DNA from 4 places in the Roseiflexus sp. RS-1 genome. Region 4 is predicted to be linked to each of the others. Evidence: riboswitches for the same ligand, from Rfam matches in the RefSeq annotation. Region 4 holds a riboswitch; each other region holds the start of a gene.
What was found. Region 4 has a riboswitch for thiamine pyrophosphate ahead of ROSERS_RS03460 (thiamine-binding protein). Riboswitches for the same ligand answer to the same signal wherever they lie in the genome.

Region 1 (2,199 bases), 1.6 Mb from region 4:
GCCACCATCTCGGCGACTTCTTCTGCATCATGCGCCATGACCGGCAATCCGCCAACGTGCAAGGTTACATTCGCGGTATCGTTCATGACGACCAGATTGGTAATGTGGTGGATCAACGGTCTGGTTGCGCGAATGCGAGCAAGCATGTCACCAATGCGCTGGTTGATAGGATCCATCGTGCGCCTCCTTTTGGTAGAAGCATATCGTCCTCATATCGACTACCCGGCGCGTGCACGTTCATCGAGCGCTGACGCAATGACGGCATGGAGTGCCCGCGTTGCTGCTTCAGGGTCTGGCGCGCCGATCACCGCCGAGATGACCGCCACGCCAACAGCGCCTGCCCGAATAACCGAAGCGGCATTTGCGAGGTTGATGCCGCCGATGCCCAGCACCGGCAGGTTGACCGTGCGGGCAATCTCCGCCAGCGGTTCCAGCCCGATGGGTGGTCCCGCATCCGGTTTACTCGGCGTCCCGAAAAGATCGCCGACACTGACATACGTCGCGCCAGCGTCCATCGCGCGCTGCGCCTGCTCGACCGTTGCGACCGATACGCCGAGAATGCGTTCCGGACCGATGATCCGCCGCACCATTTCCGCCGGAATATCGTCCTGACCGACATGGACGCCATCGGCATCGAGCGCCAGCGCGACATCGACACGGTCGTTGACGATGAGCGGGACTCCGGCATCGCGGGTGAGCGGAAGTAACGCCTGCCCCAGTGCAACCATGTCGCGCGCCGGCACGTCCTTGTCGCGGAGTTGAATCACATGCGCGCCACCACGCAACGCTGCACTCACAATATCCGTCAGCGCACGCTCTCCAGCTGCGCGCCGGTCGGTAATGACGTAGACAATACCTCCTCCAGATGGAAACGGTATCGGATCAGACTGGACCGACGGGAGTGGTTCGATCAGGGTGGACAGAACCATAGCGGTACCCTCCTGAAGCGCCAGAAACAAAACTGCCGCTGACCCCACCAACGTGGATCAGCGGCAGACTCTGGTCTGGACACTTCCCTACGCTGGTATGACCCAGGTCAGGTTCAAAGGGTCTGCGGCATCGATGGGGCCGCACTCTCAGCCAGGCTCGCCTGGCTCCCCCAGTGGCGCCGTTTACCGGCGCATTTTTATACAATTGTCAACAGGCAGTTAACGGTATGATACACGATGCTGCGACGGATGGCAAGATGTTTCCCAGATTAGTTGCTCGCCCGGTGAACGCCGTCCAAACGCGGTGCGGGCGGGACGCCCGCGTACCCAGCGACGCCCGCGCACCCAGCGACGCCCGCGCACCCAGCGGTGCGGGCGGGACGCTCGCGCTCCCAGGCGCGGGTTACCAGACCAGCGCGCGTCGGTGGAATGCCATCTGCTCCAACCGCGCGATGCGCTCTTCGGTTGGCGGATGCGTGCTGAAGAGACGGACGATTGCGCCGCCGTCGAGCGGGTTGATGATATACAGGTTAGCCATCGCCGGATTGGTCGCCAGCGGCAGTTGCTGCTTCCATGCCTCAATTTTGCGCAGCGCCGAAGCCAGCGCCAGCGGTTCACCGCTGATCGTCGCGCCTGCGGCATCAGCCTCAAACTCGCGTGTGCGCGAAATCGCCAGCTGGATCAACGTCGCTGCAATTGGCGCAACCAGGATGAGCAGCAATCCGCCCACCACTCCTGCAACCCCGCTATCCTCTCCCTCATCGTCGTGACGTCCAAACCCGCCAAGCAACAGCGCCCACTGCGCCATATCCGCCAGAATTGCCACGGCGCCGGCAAACGTTGCCGCAATTGTGCTGATCAACGTGTCCCGGTTCTTGATATGCCCCAACTCGTGCGCAATGACCGCAGCAACTTCGTTATCATTCAGCAGTTGCAGCAACCCGGTTGTCACTGCAACCGCGCCATGCTTTGGACTGCGCCCGGTCGCAAATGCATTTGGCGCCGCCGAGTCGATCAGATAGACGCGCGGCATCGGCAGATTGGCGCGCTGCGCCAGTTGAGCAACCATCTGGTAGAGACGCGGCGCTTCGTACCGGTCGACCTCCCGCGCGCCTGCCATGCTCAACGCCAGTTTGTCGGAAAACCAGTATGCCCCGCCGTTCATCAAGACGGCAATCAGGAAAGCAATCAGCATACCCTGCGTCCCGCCAAACCACTGGCCCGCCAGAACCAGCAGCACGGTCAGAGTCGCCAGCAGGGCTGTCGTTTT
Region 2 (2,199 bases), 430 kb from region 4:
CGGGCTGATTACTGCTATACGCGACTATCTTCAGGCGCGGATTGCGCCGGGGTACATTGCGCAGATCACGCCCTACGTCGCGCTTGAGCAGATTGAGATCGCCGCCCCGCGCCGTGCGCTCGTTCCCGATGTCGGCGTCTATGAACGCGACCCTGCCGCCGTCGCCGTCCTGCCCGCCGCCGTCGACGCCCCGTCGCTCACCGGCGCGGCGCTCCTCGACATTCCCACCCGCTATGCCCGCGTCGAACTCCGCGCCGTCGCCGATGAGACCCTCGTCACTGCCATCGAACTCCTCTCCCCGGCCAACAAGCGCCCCACGCCTGACGGCGCCGACGCTTACGAGCAGAAGCGGCAGGACCTGTTTCGCAGCGGCGTCCATTTGCTCGAAATCGACCTGCTGCGCGGCGGTCGGCGTCCGCGCCTGGCGCGCCCCGACCCGCTCCCTCCCGCGCCTTACTTCGTCTTCCTCAGTCGCGCCGAACGCTGGCCCGCCGTCGATATCTGGGTTTGCCCGCTCGACCGACCGCTGCCCACCGTTCCCGTGCCGCTGCGTCGCCCCGACCCGGATACGCCGCTGCCGCTCACCCAACTGCTGCACCAGGTGTATCGCAATGCGCGCTACGATCTGCGGATCGATTACCGCCAACCGCCGCCGCCTCCCGACCTGACGCCGGACGAAGCCGCCTGGCTCGATGCCCATCTGCGCGCCCGCGGATTGCGTCCGTAGTCCTCTCAATCCTGCCAGCATCCGACAGGAATGTTGCACAGCGTCTTGACAGTCGCTGTCATCATGCGTATACTCCATACCGTTCCGTAGGGGCGCTTCGCTGACAGAGCGAGGCTGAGAAGTTACCCTTCGCACCTGATCCGGGTAATGCCGGCGTAGGAAATCGGAACCGGTCATCGGCTTCTTCTGCCGGTCGCCGTTTTCATCTCCTTCACGGTGCGCAGCCTCTCCATTGTGCGTTCCCCGACGGAAACACGGTCAAACCTTTTCACAGTTTGCGCAAAAAGGAGGGAACGCGATGCGCTTCACCGAAACGCTCTGGTCGTCAATCACCGACATCTACCAGGCGATCATCCGGCACCCGTTCAATGAGGAACTGGCGCAGGGCACGCTCCCGCGCGAAAAGTTTGCATTCTACATGCAGCAGGACGCGCTCTACCTGTCCGATTTTGCACGTGCGCTGGCGACGATGGCTGGACGCGCTCCCGATGAAGAAGCGTTGCTCCAGTTCGTGCGTTTCGCCGAGGGCGTGGCAGTGGTCGAACGTGCGCTGCACACGTCATACTTCCACGAGTTTGGGATCGAGACGCCAACCCGCCAGCAGTCGCCTTCGTGCTTCGCCTATACCAACTTCCTGCTGGCGACAACCGCCTGTCGCAGTTACCAGGAAGGGATGGCTGCGCTTCTCCCCTGTTTCTGGATCTACCGCGAAGTGGGACACGATATTTACAAGCGCGCAGCGCCGAATAACCCCTATCAGAAATGGATCGATACGTATGCCGGTCAGGAGTTCGGCGAATGGGTTGATCGCGCCATTGCGCTGACCGACAGGATTGCCGATCACGCCTCGGAGACGCAGAAAGAGCGGATGCGCGCCGCTTTCGTCTCTTCTTCGCGGCTGGAGTGGATGTTCTGGGATAGCGCGTACCGGCTTGAAGCCTGGTTGCCGTCATGACACAACGCACGCTGCTGGTGCTGGACTTTTCCGGGGTGCTGAGCCTGGAAGCGGTCTGCTTCGGAATGCCGGATCGCCTGGAGCAGGCGCTGCGGCATTCCGGGCTGTGGGAATTGGGCGTGGATGGTGCGCGCTACTGGAACGATGTCGTGAAACCGACATGGGAGATCGGAAGCACGACGCGCACCCCGTATGCGTACCTGGTGGCGCAGCGTGTGCATCCCCCGCACGTTGCGTTCGATGATGCGCTTCGCCGCGCTGAACAGTTCGTTCAAGCGTATATGCAGGCTTCCGTCATCGACCCGGTATGGCGCGCGCTGTTCGATGCGTTGCAATCGGCGAACAGCGTCGCGCCGCTGATCGCCACCGACCACTACGCCGAAGCGACGGCGCATATCGCACAGCAGATCGCGGCGATGGGATGGCGCGCGGCGGCATTGCAGACGGATGCATCAGGTCGGGTGTTGATCGATGGGAGCGCGTCTGCCTCCCTTCCACCCCACACCGTCGCGCTCGC
Region 3 (2,199 bases), 2.6 Mb from region 4:
AATGCCATTGTGGTTGAGATGGCAAACGAGGTGTTGCCGGTTGTGAAGCATACGCCTGTGCTTGCGGGGGTGTGTGGCACCGATCCGTTTCGCCTGATGCCGGTGTTTCTCAAGCAGTTGCGTGAGATTGGCTTTTCGGGCGTGCAGAACTTCCCCACCGTCGGGCTTATCGACGGCAATTTCCGCGCGAACCTGGAAGCCACCGGGATGGGATACGACAAAGAGATCGAAATGATCCATCTGGCGCACCAGATGGACCTGTTTACGTCACCGTATGTGTTCGATCCCGATCAGGCGCGCGAGATGGTGCGCGCCGGCGCTGATCAACTGGTGGCGCATGTCGGGTTGACCACTTCAGGAAGCATTGGCGCTGGCGTTGCTCTGACTCTCGACGAAGCCATCGAGCGGGTGATGGAGATCGCTGAGGCTGGCCGTCAGGTGCGATCCGACATTATTGTGATCTGTCACGGCGGACCGTTCGACGAACCCGAACAGGTCGGCATGGCACTGCGCCGCATGCCGGGGATTGCTGGATTCTTCGGCGCTTCGAGCATCGAGCGCCTGCCGACGGAACGCGCCATCCGCGCGCAGGTCGAGGCGTTCAAGCATCTGACTCTTGCCCGGTAAAACACGCTCAATCCAACGGCAGGTGATTAATGAAACATCTCACTGCTCTCGTCGTGTGCATCGCTCTGTGTATCAGTGCGTGCGGATCGCTTCCATCGCCCCTCTCCCAACCGACCGCAGCGCCGGTTAGAGGATAATGTCGGATCATTCACCTAATGAGATGCGATCCGATCAGCCAGTCACGTTGTTACCATGAATGTTCCGTATTCTGCCGCGCCCGTATCCCTTGTTCTCCAGCACCCTTCTCCTACAAGGGGAGAGATCTTCTATCCGAGGCGAGGGGGTGAGGGTCGCTTTTCTGGTTGCTTTCGTCGTGTTGAGCGACTTGACAGATAGAGAGGCAGCAGTGTATAGTAGACACCGCGCTGACCCCGGCACAACTGAATAAGCGTGTATGAGGGAGCTCGGAGGACCGGGCTGAGAGGATGGTCAAATCCACCATCGACCTCATGAACCTGATCTGGGTAATACCAGCGAAGGGAATACACGGTAGTAAAGCCAGCTCATGTCTGGCATTCACGCCACCCTTCGCAGGTGGCGTTTTTAGTTGGAGGAAGAGTATGTCACTACAAACTCGTTTCTACAAGTGGCTACCGCGTCTGCAAGCTCCACCAACATGGGGAATTGATCCTGTTCCTGCCGAACATCGTCGCCTGCGATGGTTTGACATCTTCGTATTGTGGTCGAGTCTTGGCGTCGGATTGCTAGTGTTGGAAGCCGGTGCACTGTTGGTTCCTGGCTTGAGTTTGCCGCAAGCACTACTTGCTATTTTAGTCGGTACCGCAATTGGCACACTCTTGTTGGCATTAGTTGGGGTGTTAGGGAGTGATCACGGCGTGCCTACAATGGTTTTGCTCCGCCCCGTGCTTGGGCGACGAGGTTCTTATCTGGCGACAATTTTCAATATCGTGCAGTTAATTGGCTGGACGGCCTTCGAGCTGTGGGTGATCGGTTTGGCTGCCGATCAGGTGGGTCAGGCGCTATTTGGTTTTAGTAACCATTATCTCTGGGTGGCGGTCTTCTCAGTCTGGTGCACTCTGTTGGCCCTTGGCGGACCGCTGGTGGTCGTGCGGGAGTGGCTCGAGAAATTTGGGATTTGGATCGTCTACAGTGTGACCATTTGGATGACAGTCTACCTTTTTACCCGCTACGATATCATTGCGCTGCTTAATCGGCCAGGAACGGGAGAGATGCCGTTTTGGCTCGGAGTGGATTTGGTAGCGGCAATGCCAATCTCGTGGCTCCCGCTCGTTGCCGATTATAACCGGTTTGTGCGTCGTTCGCGGGATAGTTTTTGGGGCACATATTTCGGCTTTGCCCTGACCAATGTCTGGTTTTATACGCTTGGCGCTCTCTTCTTGTTAACGGCGAATGTAAGCGAACCTACGCCTGATCATCTCATCACCGCAATTATGACCATGACCGGTGGCATTGTAGCACTTGCGGTCATCCTGGTTGATGAAACCGACAATGCGTTTGCTGACATCTACTCGGCGGCTATTTCGATTCAGAACATTTTCCCACAAATCGGTCAACGTCTCTTGATCGTGATTATTGGTGCAGTTGGCTTCT
Region 4 (2,199 bases):
CCGGCATCGGCAGCGGGCGCTTCGCCGATTTCTTCTTCGATGATCTGATCCCGTATGTGGATCGACACTTCCCGGTCATTCCCGAAGGAAGGGCGCGGGGCATCGTCGGCTTTTCGCTCGGCGGCGCTATGGCGCTGTCGGTTGCGGCGCGGCGACCCGATCTGTTTGCCTGCGCTGGCGCGTATGATGGCACATTCCTGTACGCCTGCGACCGGGGGCGGCGTGTGCGTCGCCGTGACCGGGTGATCGCCAATCCGATGTTCGACGCCGCCTACGGTGTGCCGCGCGATCTGACATTCATCGCCCAACACAACGCCGCCAATCTGATCCTGCGCGGTGATGCCGCCGCCCTCGCGCGCGTCGTCTGGGTGGTGGCATATGGTCCGGAATCACAGGAGCCATGGCAGTCGAACTACTATCGCGGTGAGCATCTGCTGGCATGCCTGCGCGCGCGTGGTCTTGCCAATGCGTTGGAAGACCCGGTGATTCTGGATGGCGATCATACCTGGCGCACCGCTGATCGTTTTATTGCCCTGACCCTGCCGCTGTACGACCGCGCCCTCCGCCATGAATCATCGAAGGCGCCCGACCGTGTCGAACGCCCTCGATGAGAGAAGAGAGGAGAAGGAGATAACAGAATGTTAGCACAAACTTAACATGGATGCAAGAGCCTTTTTGACGTTCTATTTGACACGACCCGCAGATTATCGTACCATTATGCTTAACAATCGATAGCGCCGCGCACGGCGCAGCTAGGGGAGCCAGGAGAGCCTGGCTGAGAGTGCGGCCCCCACAATGCCGCTGACCCTTTGAACCTGACCTGGGTCATACCAGCGTAGGGAATGCAACCGGTGTACTGATGAACCGCCGCTCCCTACTTCTGGGGGCGGCGGTTTTTGCATCAGGGGGCAGCGCTCTTCTCTTCGCTCACAAGAGGACGAAGATGGATTGAACGCTCACAGGGAGGCGACAGTGGCGACGATAACCGTCAGTTTCGAGGTGTTGCCGGGCGGATTGCCGGATAAAGCCGCAACCTATGCGGCAGTGGACGCAGCCATCGCGGTGGTTGCCGAAAGCGGTCTGACGTACCGGGTGGGTCCGATGGAGACGACCATCGAGGGAGAGTACGACGACATTATGACGGTGATCAAGCGCGCACAGGAGGCGGTGCTGGCTGCCGGCGCAACACGGGTGTTCACACTGATCAAGGTGGATTACGACCCGCGCGGTTCGACAATCGCTGAGAAACTGGCGAAGTATGAGGAGTGAGCAGGCGCAACGGATCGCGCCGGAAACGGCGATCGGGCGGCGCGTCGGCGAGGTGCGGCGACGCCTGGCGCAGGCGTTCCCGCCGTTCGTTCTGCTGAGCGCGCTGGTAGCGGCATGGGAACTCATCGTATGGCAACTGGCGCTGCCAGCCTGGTTGCTGCCGCCGCCATCGCGCATCCTGACCACCCTGTTCAGCAATCTGCCGATCCTGGGTGAGCACGTCGCGGCGACGCTGACTGTCACCATTCCCGGCTTTGGGCTGGCGCTGGTGACCGGCTTTGCGCTGGGAGTGCTGATCGATGCTTCGCCACTGCTGCGGCGCGCCGTCTATCCACTGCTGGTCACATCGCAGACGGTGCCGATCGTGGCGATTGCGCCGCTCCTGGTGGTAGGGTTCGGGTTCGGCATGCTCCCCAAGGTGCTGGTCGTCGCGCTGGTGACCTTCTTTCCGATCGTGGTTAACACTGCCGATGGGCTTCAGGCGGCAGATCGCGATCAGCGGCGATTGCTGGAGGCAATGGGCGCGAATTACTGGCAATTGTTGCGTCTGTTGCGCCTGCCGGCCGCCCTGCCGTCGATTTTCACCGGTATCAAAGTCGCTATCACCTACAGCGTTATTGGGGCGGTGCTGGCTGAATGGATCGGTGCGAGCGCCGGGCTTGGCGTCTACATCGCGCGTTCGCTGCGCGCTTTTCGCACCGATCAGGTCTTCGTCGCGGCACTCGTGACATCGCTGCTGACGATAGTCCTGTTCGCCCTGGTGACGCTGCTGGAGCGCTGGATAGTATCGTGGAGGGACGAACCATGAAACGAACAGGGATCGTGGTGCTGGCGGCGCTGGTGCTGGCGGCGTGCAGCGCGGCGCCGGCGAGTCCGACGAAGGAGTTGACCCCCGTGCGCGTGGGGCTGGACTGGACGCCGAATACCAAC

Region 1: linked by a shared signal. The riboswitch ahead of thiE (thiamine phosphate synthase) and the one ahead of ROSERS_RS03460 (thiamine-binding protein) in region 4 are both predicted to bind thiamine pyrophosphate.
Region 2: linked by a shared signal. The riboswitch ahead of tenA (thiaminase II) and the one ahead of ROSERS_RS03460 (thiamine-binding protein) in region 4 are both predicted to bind thiamine pyrophosphate.
Region 3: linked by a shared signal. The riboswitch ahead of cytX (putative hydroxymethylpyrimidine transporter CytX) and the one ahead of ROSERS_RS03460 (thiamine-binding protein) in region 4 are both predicted to bind thiamine pyrophosphate.

The regions. Positions count from the first base shown of each region.
Region 1 covers NC_009523.1:2,391,180-2,393,378, forward strand. The annotation lists gene thiM (hydroxyethylthiazole kinase) at 1-176, opposite strand, end outside; gene thiE (thiamine phosphate synthase) at 219-929, opposite strand; TPP riboswitch at 997-1,111, opposite strand; gene htpX (zinc metalloprotease HtpX) at 1,333-2,199, opposite strand, start outside.
Region 2 covers NC_009523.1:1,266,328-1,268,526, reverse strand. The annotation lists gene ROSERS_RS05305 (DUF4058 family protein) at 1-727, shown strand, start outside; TPP riboswitch at 806-907, shown strand; gene tenA (thiaminase II) at 1,026-1,682, shown strand; gene ROSERS_RS05295 (hypothetical protein) at 1,679-2,199, shown strand, end outside.
Region 3 covers NC_009523.1:3,454,860-3,457,058, reverse strand. The annotation lists gene ROSERS_RS14270 (phosphoenolpyruvate hydrolase family protein) at 1-627, shown strand, start outside; TPP riboswitch at 1,014-1,126, shown strand; gene cytX (putative hydroxymethylpyrimidine transporter CytX) at 1,188-2,199, shown strand, end outside.
Region 4 covers NC_009523.1:835,878-838,076, forward strand. The annotation lists gene ROSERS_RS03455 (alpha/beta hydrolase) at 1-611, shown strand, start outside; TPP riboswitch at 745-860, shown strand; gene ROSERS_RS03460 (thiamine-binding protein) at 973-1,269, shown strand; gene ROSERS_RS03465 (ABC transporter permease) at 1,259-2,077, shown strand; gene ROSERS_RS03470 (ABC transporter substrate-binding protein) at 2,074-2,199, shown strand, end outside.